DNA from 3 places in the Vibrio cortegadensis genome. Region 1 is predicted to be linked to each of the others. Evidence: riboswitches for the same ligand, from Rfam matches in the RefSeq annotation. Region 1 holds a riboswitch; each other region holds the start of a gene.
The links. A riboswitch is a leader RNA that binds a small molecule or an ion and turns the genes downstream of it on or off. The one in region 1 is predicted to bind thiamine pyrophosphate.

Region 2: linked by a shared signal. The riboswitch ahead of thiB (thiamine ABC transporter substrate binding subunit) and the one ahead of thiD (bifunctional hydroxymethylpyrimidine kinase/phosphomethylpyrimidine kinase) in region 1 are both predicted to bind thiamine pyrophosphate.
Region 3: linked by a shared signal. The riboswitch ahead of thiC (phosphomethylpyrimidine synthase ThiC) and the one ahead of thiD (bifunctional hydroxymethylpyrimidine kinase/phosphomethylpyrimidine kinase) in region 1 are both predicted to bind thiamine pyrophosphate.

Annotation. Positions count from the first base shown of each region.
Region 1 covers NZ_AP025473.1:678,481-683,779, reverse strand. The annotation lists gene OCV39_RS17360 (ABC transporter substrate-binding protein) at 1-684, opposite strand, end outside; partial or broken gene OCV39_RS17355 (ABC transporter permease) at 808-1,518, opposite strand; gene OCV39_RS17350 (ABC transporter ATP-binding protein) at 1,598-2,446, opposite strand; gene thiD (bifunctional hydroxymethylpyrimidine kinase/phosphomethylpyrimidine kinase) at 2,433-3,299, opposite strand; TPP riboswitch at 3,368-3,466, opposite strand; gene OCV39_RS17340 (sulfite exporter TauE/SafE family protein) at 3,639-4,382, shown strand; gene OCV39_RS17335 (DUF2057 family protein) at 4,518-5,189, shown strand.
Region 2 covers NZ_AP025472.1:351,442-356,740, forward strand. The annotation lists gene mpl (UDP-N-acetylmuramate:L-alanyl-gamma-D-glutamyl-meso-diaminopimelate ligase) at 1-1,238, shown strand, start outside; gene OCV39_RS01650 (flavin prenyltransferase UbiX) at 1,408-2,049, shown strand; TPP riboswitch at 2,088-2,208, shown strand; gene thiB (thiamine ABC transporter substrate binding subunit) at 2,264-3,256, shown strand; gene thiP (thiamine/thiamine pyrophosphate ABC transporter permease ThiP) at 3,279-4,901, shown strand; gene thiQ (thiamine ABC transporter ATP-binding protein) at 4,898-5,299, shown strand, end outside.
Region 3 covers NZ_AP025472.1:3,045,250-3,050,548, forward strand. The annotation lists gene OCV39_RS14180 (HesA/MoeB/ThiF family protein) at 1-284, opposite strand, end outside; gene OCV39_RS14185 (thiamine phosphate synthase) at 278-1,615, opposite strand; gene thiC (phosphomethylpyrimidine synthase ThiC) at 1,618-3,588, opposite strand; TPP riboswitch at 3,724-3,839, opposite strand; gene OCV39_RS14195 (voltage-gated chloride channel family protein) at 3,960-5,299, opposite strand, start outside.

The sequences.
Region 1 (5,299 bases):
AAATACCAATTCATCATAAGTCGGCACACCATGTTCTTCGGGGAAAAACGCTTTCGATTGATAACCCTCTAATGCCAACTGATTGGTTTCAAAGTTGCGTAAACCGCCCCAAATCGCATCCACTTTTCCTGCGGCTAATGACGAAGATAATGCCCACCCAACGTTGATGATCTCTACATCTTTATAGCTCACACCACGAGTTTGCAGCATGGTGCCAATCGTCGCTTCTTCATTACCCGCAATCGCGATTCCTATCTTCTTCCCTTTAAGATCAGACATGTCATCAATCTTGTTATTGTCGAGCACCATCAGCGTATTCAATGGCGTGGCAATCAAGGTTGAAGCGCGAATAAGTGGCAAGCCCGCCGCGACATCAATGGTTAAATTAGGCTGATATGAAATAGCTAAATCCACTTTATTAGCTGCAACGAGCTTAGGTGGTGTACTTGGATCAGCAGGCTCCTGTATCTCGACTTTTAAGCCTTGCTGTGCAAAATATCCTCGCTCTTTCGCAATCACAATCGGGCCGTGGTTTGGATTCACAAACCAATCAAGCATCAATGTCAGCGGCTTAACTTCAACGTTCTCGTCAGCTTGAACGTTCACAGAAAGCAATGTAGTCGCAAGTGCAATAGCACTCATAATCGTTTTCTTTTTCACTGTTTTTCCTTCTTGTATTTCCATATTGGTAATCTATTCATGAGCGGCTTAGCTCATTCATTTTTTTGTTGTAATAAGTTTTCAAACCGCTGCTCTATCGGCTCATATTCCGATGATGCACGCTCCTTGAATCGCACATAATGGGGATCACACTTCCCACGGGATCAGTTTCTTCAAAATGAAATCGGCACAGAAATAGAGTGAGACAGACAACGCTGAAAGCACAAACAGTGCAGCAAACATGTCATCTATCATCATCCGAGCATTGGTTTGTAACATCAGATAACCCAAACCTTCACTTGATCCCACCCACTCTCCCGCAACCGCGCCAATCGGGGCAATTACCACAGCTACTCGAATGCCGGAACCTAAAGTAGGCAGCGAAGCAGGCAATTGAATATGGCGTAACATTTGCCATTTGGTTGCGCCCATGGTTTTAGCCAAATCAAGATAGCCAACAGGAGTGTTACGTAATCCGTCATAGCAGCATGTCGTCACAGGGAAAAAAATGATCAACGCCGCCATGACGATTTTTGATGCAATGCCATAGCCAAGCCACAGCATAAGAACGGGAGCAATCGCGAATACTGGAATGGCTTGGCTAGCAATGAGAATTGGGAGTAACCAACGTTTTACTGGTTTAAATAACAACATCTGTAACGCAAATAACAACCCCATAGAAAGCCCTAAAAGTAGGCCTAAAATGATCTCTTGCGCTGTAACGAAGGTATGTTTAGCCAATACGTCAGAGCGTTGAATTAAGCTATTAAAAACATCTAACGGGGCTGGCAGAATAAAAGGAGGGGTCTCAAAAATCACCACTATCGCTTGCCAAAGCCCAACGATAACCAGCCCAGAAAACAGCATTCGCAACAGCTGATGAGGAAGGTGACGGTTATCAAGAAGACGTCTGGATACCAATCTTAGTTGAGCCGAACTATTCATAATCACTCTCCAACTGATCGATAATGCACTGCTGTAACTGAGCACAATTGGAATCAAACTTTCTTGGCATTTCAGAGTCAGGAACAGACAAAATATCGGCAATGTTCAATGATTGCGCAAAAGCAGGAGTACCTTGAATAATGTATAACTGATGCGCTAATCGAATCGCTTCTTGTGGATCATGAGTGATCAATACCACTGTTTTATCGGAGAGCAGCTCATATGCAAGATTTTGCAATCGATAACGAGTGACGGCATCCAACGCCGAGAAAGGTTCATCCATTAACACAATCGGTTTGTCTTGCATTAAAGTTCGAGCTAAAGCAACTCTCTGGCGCATACCACCCGATAGCTGCTGAGGCAGAAGTTGAGCCTTGCCTGCTAATCCCACTCGGTTCAGTAGATCTAGAGCTTTAGCTTGCTGATGTTCAAAGGCTGAAGATCCAAATTTATCACTCAGCAGCACATTATCTAATACCGACAGCCAAGGCATCAGCAGATCTTGCTGAGCCATATACGCAATATGACCATCAATTGCGATAGCTTGAGAGGCTTTATCGTTACCGCAGAGGTTAAGTTCACCGCGCCACTCAGCTTTACCTTCTAACAGCCCCGCAAGGTAGCGAAGTAAAGAACTTTTCCCACAACCGCTGCGCCCTAAAATACACGTCCATAACGTTGCAGGAATGCGCATGTTTAGCCCTGAAATAATGGGCTGTTCAGTATCTTGGTAACGTAAATAGCCCGATATAATGTCTAACCACTCCCCAGGTTCAACACTGAGAACCGAGCGATTAAGCGATGCTTGAGCTGGCGCGTCCTGCATATTAACGGACATCATTATGACCATCAAAGAAGTGGTGAACTGGACCATGTCCTTGGCCAATATCCAACTCATCGGCATGAGCGATGGCTAAAGATATATATTGCTTAGCCAACTTAACCGCACTGAATAGATCATTACCTTGTGCTAAATATGAAGCGATTGCCGATGATAAAGTACATCCCGTGCCATGAGTATTATGGGTATCTACTCTTTTTGCACTCAAACGCTCAACGCGATCGGAAAAGATCAGCAAATCATTACTATTCTCATCGCACTCTAGATGACCACCTTTGAGCAGTACTGAGTTCGCACCCAACTGTCGCAGATCAGCAATCATCAAGTTCATTGCATTTTCATTGGTTGGAATAGAACTACCAATCAGAGCTGCACCTTCTGGGAGGTTTGGAGTGATCACATCAGCCAGTGGAAGCAGTTCTGCTTTTAGCGTACTGATCGCTGAGTTCTCTAACAGCAAGTCTCCACTGGTCGCGACCATTACAGGGTCAACCACGACAAATTGTGGTCGATACTGCTTAATCTTTGCGGCAACGGTTTTAATGATTTCAGAATCAGCCAGCATCCCGACTTTAACAGCGACAACATTTAAATCGGTGAAAACCGCATCTAACTGAGTTTCAATATGATCAATTGGAATGGGGAAAATGGCCGAAACGCCGAGTGTATTTTGAGAAGTAATGGCCGTTATTACCGAACAGGAATAGCTGCCTGTGGCCGACATCGCTTTAATATCAGCTTGAATTCCCGCGCCACCGCCGCTATCAGAGCCTGCAATAGTCAACACAATCGGAGTGGTAGAATCAGGTAATATTTGGGAAGAGGAATGTGATGATATATGAGAATGTGACATAAAAGCTCCAAGACTAATGCAAGGAACTCTCTGGCTAAAAAACAGACGAATGTTGGGATCGATTCATCATTAGCAAGACTATAGTTCCCTACGCCAGTGTTAACTGAATCAGGTTCAACGGGTCTCGCAATTGCGATCTCAGCCTAATGGCCCCCCGACTATGTAAGCCGCGATAATAACAATTTTTCTAAAAAGGGCAATGTTTATAGCGACGAGTATCGATATAAAAGTAAAACTGACAACAACTTAACTTGTGAATAATTGCAACTCGTCGCACAATCCAGCTTCATCTCAACCACTATTTGCTCTCTGTTATAGAGGCTATTTTAGAGCTCACTTATGGATCTTATTCTCAGTCCCACTTTTTTTGCTTTAATCCTTGTTTTTATCTTTGCGGCGATTGTCCGCGGCTTCTCTGGCTTCGGTTTCACGCTTATCGCTCTGCCCTTGAGTGCTCTGTTTGTGCCTGTCATAAAACTGGTTCCGGTATTTATGCTTATCGACTGCCTAGGTAATATTCAACTGCTCCCGAAAGTCAGAAGGTCGGTGGATTGGTCTTGGGTCGCACACGTTTTTATTCCTTGCCTTGTGTTTACTCCGGTAGGGCTATTGCTGCTCACTTCGGTTGATCAGCAAACCATCATCCTAATCATCAGCGGTTTCATTTTTGCTTCTGCTTTCATGATCCAGCGCGGTTTTCAGTATTCGAAAAAGAGTCGAGTTGCTCCTCTCATTTTAGGCAGTTTAGCCGGAATCATGAATGGTGCGGCTTCCATGTCTGGCCCACCCATTGGCACTCACGCATTAGCCAGTCCATTCTCACCTATCGTGGCAAGAGCCTGTTTAATCGCTTTCTTTGTGCTAGCTGATTCGACTGCTTTTATCTCTGCGAGTGTCGCTGGCTTAGTCGATTGGAATACCGTAATTCTTACCCTTGCTCTATTACCAAGCAGCATGTTTGGCGGAGCCGTTGGAACGAAACTATTTGATAAATATGGCGCAGCAAAGTTCAAACCCGTCACTATTGGTTTATTGGTGGTCATTGCGAGTTTCAGCGTGTTACGGGTGGTGTTTAATTCTTAGTCAGGCTCTCTTGGTCAGCCTTGTGTAAATTTTTCACTTATTCGCGGCAATTTCCAAGCCTGATCATTGCATTCACTCATTTTACGAGGCAGGCTGAGAGCGATCATAAGTTATTGAAACGGAATAATATTGGATATGAACATTCTTAAGCCTATCTCAGCTGCACTTCTTATCGCCACTAGCCATTTTGCACTAGCCGACGTAACCTTAAATCTTCCTTCTGACGTCACTCTCTTAGCCGTCAATATGGAAAAGCCACAAACCTCAGGAAGTTTCTTCTCTTCGGTGACCAGTGCAACTTTAGAAGATGGACAAAACCAGATCGTTTTCCGCTTTGAGCCCTATTTTGACAAAGGGAATGAACGCAATAGTGTGAGCAGCGATGTTTATATCGTCACTTTTGATGAAGCGAATACAAAATTAGACTTTGTCCTTCCAAAATACCGAACTGAACGTGAAGCAGAACGTGAAATCGGAAACATGGAGTGGTCGTTGATCGACGAGAAAGGCGAAACCATTTCAATTAAAACCGACAAGCTGAAAAAAGACGGCATGCAACTTGGTCGTAACTATGTTCGTGAATCAGAGGATTATAACCGTGCCGGAGGCATTGCTTCTATCGGTGTTGTCACCACTGTCGTGACGCTTCCAAAAGCAAAGACAGAAACCGCGACAAAACCAGTCGTTGTAACACAAGCGGAGCAACCACAAATTGACAGTACTGCTGAAGAAATGCTGCATTTTTGGTACAGCAAAGCTGATGCTGACACCCAAGCCCGCTTTAAAGATTTCATCAATAAGAAGTAAAGTTAGCACTCAGTAAAATGCCATCAACTGTCTGTTTAATTTAAATTTTATCAAGATAGTAGAAAAATAACTGGCTTCCTGTTAGCTTGAATTATTCAATAATGAATAGT
Region 2 (5,299 bases), on a different replicon from region 1:
GCACTTTGCTCGAATCTCAAGGTGTGGAAATAATCGAAGGGTTTGACCCTGCTCAATTGGAGCCCCGTCCAGATTTAGTGGTGATCGGTAATGCGATGAGCCGTGGTAATCCTTGTGTCGAATATGTATTAGACAACAACTTAAGGTACACCTCTGGGCCTCAATGGTTACAAGAGTTCTTATTGCATGATCGTTGGGTATTGGCTGTCTCTGGTACGCACGGAAAAACGACCACGTCGAGCATGTTGGCGTGGATCTTAGAAGATTGTGGTTACGCTCCGGGTTTTTTAGTCGGTGGTGTATTAGGTAACTTTGATCAATCAGCTCGCTTAGGCGAAAGCATGTTTTTTGTGGTTGAAGCGGATGAGTACGACAGTGCCTTTTTTGATAAGCGCTCTAAGTTTGTCCACTACCACCCAAGAACCTTAGTGATGAATAACTTAGAGTTTGATCATGCGGATATTTTTGATGATCTAGAGGCGATCAAGCGTCAATTCCACCACTTAGTGAGAACCGTTCCGAGCAATGGGCGTATTTTCTCACCAAAACAAGATGCTGCGATTCATGACGTACTTGATCGTGGTTGCTGGAGCGAACAAGAGAGCAGTGGCCTAGGCGGAGAGTGGCAAGCCGAGAAAATCGTTAACGACGGATCGGAATTTAATGTGCTTTTCCAAGGTGGGTTAGCCGGCCGTGTTAAGTGGGATCTTGTTGGCGATCATAATGTCGATAATGCCCTAATGGCGATTGCCGCGGCGAGACATGTCGGCGTTACCCCTGATCTTGCGTGCGAATCTTTGGCCAAGTTTATCAATACTAAACGCCGTTTAGAGCTAAAAGGGGAGATCAATGGAGTCACCGTATATGACGATTTTGCACACCACCCAACCGCGATTGAACTGACGTTGGGCGGCCTGCGTAACAAAGTGGGTGACAGTAAAATTATTGCGGTATTAGAGCCACGTTCAGCAACCATGAAGCGAGGCGTACACAAAGAAACACTCGCCGCCTCGTTAGCAAAAGCGGATTCCGTTTATCTATATCAACCGGATAATATCGCGTGGTCGGTTCAAGATGTGGCTGAGCAGTGCATTCAACCTGCTTTTACCAGCGCTGAGATGTCGGAGTTTGTGGCTAAAATTGCCGCTGAAGCTAAGCCGGGCGATCAAATTCTAGTGATGAGTAATGGTGGCTTTGAAGGGATACACGACAAGTTGATTGCTGCATTGTCTGTTTAATTCGTCTGCTCCTATTTGTTAAGCAGCATTTGTTAAGTAGCTATGATTGGTAGAGTAGGAATGACACTCTTATTGATGAAATAGCCGTAGGCGAGTATTCTTCGCCATCATTAAATTTACTCATGGATTCGCTTTTGGCTGATCCATATGAGTTTAGTATGGGATAGTTATGGCACCTTGTGACTCGAAAACCATCACCCTTGCATTCACTGGCGCGTCTGGTGCGCCTTACGGATTAAGATTGCTAGAGTGTTTACTTGCGGCGGATTATCACGTCTATTTATTGATCTCTTCGGCTGCGCGAGTGGTTATGGCGACAGAGCACGATCTCAAGCTTCCTAGTGGACCTGATGCTGCAAAAACAGCGCTAGTAAAGCATTTGAATTGCGATGCGGAAAAGCTAACCGTATGTGGCAAAGATGACTGGTTCTCTCCAGTTGCATCGGGTTCTGCGGCACCTAAAAAAATGGTGGTATGCCCTTGTTCAGCAGGAAGCGTGGCCGCGATTGCACATGGAATGTCTGATAATCTGATAGAAAGAGCAGCAGATGTGGTGATGAAAGAGCGTGGGCAACTGTTGTTGGTGGTGCGTGAAACCCCATTTTCAACTCTGCATTTAGAAAATATGCATAAGCTTTCGACCATGGGTGTCACTATCATGCCTGCGGCTCCAGGTTTTTATCATCAACCTAAAACCATTGAAGATCTCATCGATTTCATGGTGGCACGAGTGCTTGATCATCTTGGTATTGAACAAGGTTTAGTGCCTCGTTGGGGTTATGATCAGCGAGTTGTGAAGCCTGAATCTTGATCCTTATGGCTTATTGATCTAATTACCATTACAATTCGACTTACTCATCGGGGGGCCAGTCATTCATTTTGTGGATGATCAGCTGAGATCAAGCATCTGCTTGGGACCCGTAAACCTGAACCGGATAATGCCGGCGTAGGAATTGAGTTTGGAGCAACCTTTTCGTATTCCTCCCTCAAGTCCTGTGTCGTACCTACTACAAGGAAAGCGAACAGTGAAAACCACTCTAACCGCAGTAGCACTTGCTACCATCACCTCTTTTTCGGCGTCTGCCGCTGATAACACACTGACTATTTATACTTATGACTCTTTTGCATCAGAGTGGGGCCCGGGTCCGGCTGTTGAGAAAGCATTTGAATCTAAATGTGGTTGTGATGTGAATTTTGTCGCCCTTGATGATGGTGTGTCGATCTTAAATCGTCTGCGTCTTGAAGGCTCAAATACCAAAGCGGATATCGTATTGGGTTTGGACAACAACTTAATGGTAGAAGCGAAGAAAACCGGTTTATTGACCGAGCATCACGTTGATACCTCTTCTGTTGCTTTGCCAAAAGGTTGGACAGATACGACGTTTGTTCCTTATGACTTCGGTTACTTTGCCTTTGTATACAACACTGAGAAATTGGCCAATCCACCGAAAAGCTTGAAAGAGCTGGTGGAAGAACGTGATGACTTGAAAGTGATTTATCAAGACCCACGAACTTCAACTCCGGGCCAAGGTTTGATGCTGTGGATGAAGTCTGTTTATGGCGACAATGCGAGTGATGCATGGAAAAAATTGGCTAAGAAAACGGTCACAGTAACGAAAGGTTGGTCTGAAGCTTACTCGATGTTCTTAGAGGGCGAGTCTGATTTAGTGCTCTCTTATACGACCTCTCCGGCTTACCATATTATTGCTGAAAATGAGACGAAGTATGCGACAGCGGATTTTGCAGAAGGGCATTACACTCAAGTTGAAGTCGCGGCAAAAGTGAAGGGCTCGAACAATGAAAAGCTGGCGAATGAGTTCATGAATTTCATTTTAAGTGATGACTTCCAATCGGTCATGCCTACCGGGAACTGGATGTACCCAGTTACAAATGTCGCCTTGCCAAAAGGGTTTGAAACACTCTCTTTACCAAAGCAAGCATTAAGCTTCAGTGCAGAAGAGGTGGCTGAAATGCGTAAGCCTTGGATCCGTGAATGGCAACATGCGCTCACTTTTTAATACTAATTAGTCAATAGAATTAATGAATTCAGTTCCTAAAGTTGGATTATGGGTCGCGATAGTTATCGCGACCTTTGTTCTTTGTGCTCTGGCTGCACTTTTTCAGTATGCGCCTTCGCTAGAGCTTTCTAGTGTTTGGTCTGATCCCTATTATCGTCATGTGACCAAATTTAGCTTTTATCAAGCCGGGCTCTCAACGTTACTGAGTGTCGGTTTTGCTATTCCTGTGGCGCACGCTCTGTTTCGTCGCCAGTTTTTTGGTCGTTCATTATTACTCAAATTATTCGCGTCAACATTGGTGTTACCAGTGCTAGTGGGGGTATTTGGCTTATTGGCGATTTATGGAAATAGTGGTTTGCTTGCCAGCTTATTTGCGTGGTTTGAACATCAATTACCGTTTTCTATTTACGGCCTAAATGGCATTTTACTGGCGCATGTTTTTTTTAACCTGCCTTATGCTAGCCGTTTATTATTACAATCTTTAGATGCGGTTCCAGCCGAGCAACACAAGCTATGTGCTCACCTTGGAATGAGTCATTGGGATAAATTTAAGTGGGTTGAATGGCCTAGATTACGACAGCAACTTCCTCATGTGTGTGGCTTAGTGTTCATGCTCTGTTTTACTAGCTTTGCAACGGTGATGGCTCTAGGCGGCGGCCCCAAATCCACCACTATCGAACTGGCTATCTACCAAGCGATTAAGTTTGATTTTGATTTGCAATCTGGTGCGTTACTGGCGGTATGGCAAATGCTGTTATGTGGGGTGTTATCGATGTCAATTCAACGCTTATCAAAACCAATATCGGTATCCAATGGGCAGGTCAGTCGCAATACCTTTATGACCCGAGATTCGATGGCGGCTAAATGCTGGGATGGCTTTTGGATCATGGGTGTCTCAATGCTCGTATTACCTCCATTATTGATGGTGGTACTCAGTGGCATGAATGTGAAAGCGTTGTCGGTGTTGAGCGATATGAGCTTTTGGCTAGCCATGTTCTCTTCCCTTAAGATCGCCATCTTAGCCAGCGGGTTGTCATTGATCTCGGGGATGGCCATCCTATTGACGAGTCGAGCGTGGCGATTGCGTTCTCAAAGCTTGAAAGCCGATGGTATCGAACTGGTCGGGACGATTATTCTCGTGACGCCAGGGTTAGTCATTAGTACGGGGCTATTTTTACTATTGCGTAATGTCACGGACGTATTCAGCATTGCCCCGATGATTGTCATTGGCGTGAACAGTTTAATGGCATTGCCATATGTGATTAAAACTTTATCTCAGCCTATGCTGCATATTGCGCAGCAGTACCAATTATTATGCCCAAGTCTTGGAATGAGTGGGTTCTCACGTTTTCGCCTTGTGGAGTGGCGAGCATTACGCAAGCCTATCGCTAATGCATTTGCGCTGAGTTTTATGCTGTCTGTTGGCGATTTAAGTGCGATAGCTCTTTTTGGTAGCCAAGAATTTAGAACCTTACCTCTCTACCTTTTTCAGTTATTAGGCAGTTATCAAATGGAGGCTGCTGCCGTGGTCGCTTTGAGCTTATTACTGCTGTGCGTGGCGTGCTTCTCCATCATTGAACGTGCATTTCAAGTGACGCCTAAGGCGAAAAACTCCCGTCCACAGGCGGTTAAGGAATATTTATGATTCAGCTTTCAAATGTCCAATATGACTACCATCATGAAGGATTTGAATTTGACCTAATTGCGAAGCAAGGTTCTATTGTGGCGCTGATGGGGCCAAGTGGTGCTGGTAAATCAACGTTACTCAGTTTGGTTGCTGGTTTTATTGACCCAAGTGATGGGGATATTCGTGTTGATGGGTCGTCTGTTCTCGGACAAGAACCTTACTTGCGACCACTTGCGATGTTGTTTCAAGAACACAACTTGTTTGCTCACTTGTCCGTTCGAGAGAATATTGGCCTAGGGCTTCATCCGGGGCTTAAATTGACCGCAGATCAAGTGAAGCAAGTGAATGATGCCGCCCTGCAAGTTGGTGTCGCTGACATGTTAGATCGCTTGCCTGAGCACTTATCGGGAGGCCAA
Region 3 (5,299 bases), on a different replicon from region 1:
TGGCGCTTCATCGCGATGACTTTCTGACTGCCAATATCCTTCTCTTGATAGATGACCTGTCGTTGTAAATTAGAACTCTCGACCGCATCACTATCTGCGATGACGAGTTGTCCTACCCCAGAAGCTGAGAGATAAAGGGCTGAAGCAGAACCCAAGCCACCACATCCCACAATAAGTACTGACGCTTTATTTAATTTTGATTGCCCTATTTCTTGTATCTCAGACAGTGATATCTGTCGCTGATAGCGTAAAAATTGTTGGTCAGTAAGAGAAGGACTTAGCATAAAACCTCCTCTGTACGCTCATGGTTCGCATTCATAATATTGTTGAAGTCTGCAATGGTTTCCTTTGGATTCGTTGATAGGGTTATCGCTCGAACCACCGCTAGGCTTGAAACCCCACACGACCAGACCATGTTTGCGGTCGATAAATCAATACCACCAATCGCTACTGTCGGTATACCGGACTTCTGAGAGTTGTCATTCATCTGATTAATCAAACCTTGATACAGTTTCAACCTCGTAAGGCCTTGAGGTTTAGATGGCATTTGTTTCGTCGTGGTTGGGAAAATATGCCCTAGCGCAATGTAACTTGGTGACAGTTGGCTAATTCGGAGCAGTTCATGATACCCGTGCGTGGAAACGCCTAAACACATTCCGCTTGTGGCAATCTTCTGTAAGTCGGCAGTTTCGATGTCCTCTTGTCCTAAGTGCACACCAAAAGCGCCATGCTTGATAGCCAGCTCCCAATAGTCATTGATGAATACCTGAGCCTGATATTTTTCTCCGAGTCGAATAGCTTGAACGATCTGCTCTTCTAAATCGGCCGTTGATGGGTCTTTAACTCTGAGTTGAATGGTTTTAATACCAAGTAATAGTAACTTTTCAATCCATTCGGCATTACTCACGACCGGGTACAAACCTAAACTATCTTTACTCAATGCCTTAAAAACTATAGGTGAGATAGATTGAGACTGGTGCAATGTATCAGCTTGTGATGGTTTCAGTTCAGCATTGAGCTTACTCGGCATCAAAGCAGGTACAGGAAAGCTACTAAAATCGACTGGCCATGTTTCACGTGAAACATCATAAACATCTGAATCTGTTTTTACGGAGATACTCGCTCTCGCCAGAACAAGCGCGTCTTCAATTGGAAAGCCTAAACATAACGATGTAATCAACCAAGCGAGGTGACTTTCCAAAGTAGAATGAGTTCCTTGGCTTTCATCACGCAAGTCTTTTTGTTTATCAGAAGTGATTTGACTGCGAGTTTCATCGCCACATCGCCAAATATCAACAGCATGATTTTCGTGAAAACTACCAATAAATATGACAGATGGCTTTTCGGCGAGAAGATTCGTTGCGTCAAACAACGATGGTTGCGAGTCGTAATCCAACACAAATTTGAGTATATGAGTTGCTCTTTCTTCAGCCTTCAAAGCACTCGCTAAAGCAAATTCAACATTCGTATCATCGGATAAAAGTCGGAAGGCACGAGTTTGGCTAACACCCAACTCGATATCCCCAATGCTAAACCCATGCTGTTCAGCTATCAGCAAACATCGCTGCACCTTCCCTGTTAACTCAACGTGCTGAGCAGGAATTTGCAATTTCATGCTTACTCCTCCTCCACAATCACGTTCATACTTGGTTTAGGTTGAGCTGAAGATATAGGGTGATACAACTCAGAACCTGAAGATAGAAACTCGTGTGATTTTTGACGCATGCCTTCTAAAGGATCATTCAGCATCTTGATGTCAATTGCTTGATCTGCCGCTACCTGCTTGGTGTCTTTCGCATATTCTCGGACTTCTTGAGATATCTTCATCGAGCAAAATTTAGGGCCGCACATTGAACAGAAATGCGCTACTTTTCCCGACTCTTGGGGTAAGGTTTCGTCATGAAATGCTCGTGCGGTTTCGGGATCGAGTGCTAGGTTAAACTGATCTTCCCAGCGAAATTCGAATCGAGCTTTCGATAACGCGTTATCACGAATTTGAGCCCCAGGATGCCCCTTAGCAAGATCGGCAGCATGTGCGGCAAGCTTGTAAGTAATCATCCCTGTTTTGACATCTTCTTTATTTGGTAGACCAAGGTGTTCCTTCGGGGTGACATAACAGAGCATCGCACAGCCATACCAACCTATCATTGCAGCACCAATACCTGAAGTGATGTGATCATAACCTGGTGCAATGTCAGTAGTCAGTGGCCCCAATGTATAAAATGGCGCTTCATGACAGTGCTCCAATTGCACGTCCATATTCTCTTTAATCATGTGCATTGGAATGTGTCCGGGGCCTTCAATAATTACTTGTACATCGTATTCCCATGCAACTTTAGTTAACTCACCTAATGTTTTTAATTCAGAGAACTGTGCTTCATCATTTGCATCAGCGATAGAACCCGGTCGTAAACCATCTCCGAGAGAAAGAGCAACATCGTACTTGGCGCAAATCTCGCAAATTTCACGAAAATGAGTATAGAGGAAACTCTCCTGATGATGCGCTAAACACCACTTAGCGATGATTGAACCACCGCGCGAAACAATGCCTGTAACACGTTTAGCGGTCATAGGCACATAACGAAGAAGCAAACCCGCATGGATGGTGAAGTAATCAACGCCCTGCTCAGCTTGCTCAATTAATGTATCCCGCATCACCTCCCAATTAAGGTTTTCAGCAATGCCATTCACTTTTTCTAGCGCTTGGTACATTGGAACGGTGCCAATAGGTACAGGGCTGTTTCTTAGTATCCATTCACGTGTCTCATGAATGTTTCGACCAGTGGAGAGATCCATGACAGTATCAGCCCCCCATCGAGTTGCCCAAATCAGTTTTTCAACTTCTTCTTCTATCGATGAACTCACTGATGAGTTACCTATATTGGCGTTTACCTTAACAAGAAAGTTTCGACCAATGATCATTGGCTCGGATTCTGGGTGGTTGATATTTGAAGGAATAATCGCTCGACCTTCAGCAACCTCTTTACGCACAAATTCAGGTGTGATTTCTTTGGGTAAGTTAGCACCAAAGCTGTGCCCTGCATGTTGGTGATTTAACTGGCCATCAGAGAATTTCTGTCGGCCCATGTTTTCTCGAATCGCAATGAATTCCATCTCTGGGGTGATAATGCCTTTACGTGCGTAATGCAATTGTGTCACACACTGGTTTGCTGCGGCACGGCGTATACTTGGCAAGTTCCCATATCTCAGATCATTCAGTGTTTCATCTTCTAGTCGCCCTTTCGAGTAGACTGAACTAACACCTTCTAAGAGCTCAGTATCAGCACGCTCTTCTATCCACGCATCTCTTACCTTAGGTAGACCAGAATAGACATTCACATTATGGCTTGAGTCAGTGTATGAACCTGACGTGTCATAAACTTGTATAGGCTCGTTCGATGCATACAGCGGAGACTCCTTCGAACCTCCAATGAGGCTGTCCGCAAGAGATATTTCTCGCATAGGTACACGGATGTCTGGACGCGATCCGTTGATGTATGTTTTTTTTGAGTTGGGATATGGCTGAACAGATAGTGAAGCAATGTTTGATTTCGCATTAAGACGCGATGTTTTTCGACTTGACGACATAGCAAATTCCTCGTAATAACTGGGATAATTGCTTGTCGGATTGTGTAGCAAGAGGCCATAGTTTCAAGGCTCATATTGCAGATTATCAATATATTTAGAAATATAAGAAGTATGCAATACAACTCTCAACCTAAGGTTAGGTTTTCTCTTGTTCCCTTCGTAGGTATTAACCTAATCAGGTTCCACGGATCCCGCATTGCGGTCTCAGCTCGTACTTTATGTGTAAGTACTAAGCACTCCGACAAGTTCCATTCAATATCTTTAATTAAATATTGAGCAGTCGGAGTATAGGGAATCCATGGGCTAATTGAAATGAAGAACACACCACAACAGCTAGTGTCACTAGAAAATGTGATGTGTTCCACGTGAAACTATTTTTTTCGATTCGCTAACGTCTTACTCAGACGTTTTAAGTGAGACGATTTATGCTCACGATATGAACCAATTTTATTCGACCCATCATGATCTCTACCGTGTTTTAATGTCTTTGAAACGGCGACACGCTGTGATGAATAGATACCAGTATGGCCACTAAAATAATATGCTGTATAGCATGCAAGGGCAAAATAAGGCAGATACTCACCACCAAACAGCTCAACACCCATAATTGTGCAGGCTAAAGGAGTATTCGTCGCAGCCGCAAAAACAGCTAAGAAGCCCAAAGCAGCGAACAGGTCCACAGGCGCTCCCATGACCCACGCAAGAAAGTTACCTAATGTAGCTCCAACAAAGAACAGCGGAGTAACTTCCCCACCTTTATAACCCGCAGCGAGTGTGATTGCTGTAAGTAATAATTTAACTATCCAGCTATACCACTCAGCCCCTCCTGCTGAGAAAGCAGAGGTAATACTGACACCACCTTCGCGACTAGGATAGACACCAATACCAATATAGTCATAGTTCCCCAACAACTGCGCTAGAATAATGACAATGACCCCACCGACAACAACGATAAGGTAAGGGTTCTTTAACACCGCATTGAACAAATCTTTCAACCCGTGAGTCAACTCTCCAAATAAGTATCCTGCCAATCCAAACCCAACAGATGCAATGATAACTTTGCCCATAAGCACGATATCAATATCGATATTATGACCAAAGAGTGTGCTCACTTGATCAAAGCTAATCAAGTAATGAGTATGGTGAGCTCCCCAAGCGGATGCCACAACATTCGCTAATATTGCCGCTAGTAACGCTGGTATTATCGCATTGAATTTAATTCGCCCAATAAATAGAACTTCTAGAGCAAAAATCGCTCCTGTAAACGGAGTTCCAAAAATTGATGCAAAACCAGCAGCGACACCCGCTGTAAGCATCATTTTTCTATCTTGTTCAGACAGCTTAAATACTTTAGATAACCAATCAGTCGTTGCTCCACCGATTTGAACAGCCGTCCCTTCACGGCCTGCAGAGCCACCAAAGAGATGCGTAATAACAGTAGTAAATAGGACAAGTGGTCCCATTCTAACCGGTACGCCTTCACCTGCTTGATGAATCTCATCCATGATAAGGTTATTACCTCCAGCGGAGTTCTTTCCCCAGTTTCGGTAGCTATAAACGATAGCTAAGCCTGAAATAGGCAGTAAATAAATCAACCAGGGGTTATCAATTCGTGCGAGCGTCGCCTCACTTAACAACCATAAAAAAAAGGCATTGAATGAACCGACAAGCAAAGCAACAGGAAGAACGAGGAGTGACCAGCGTAATACTT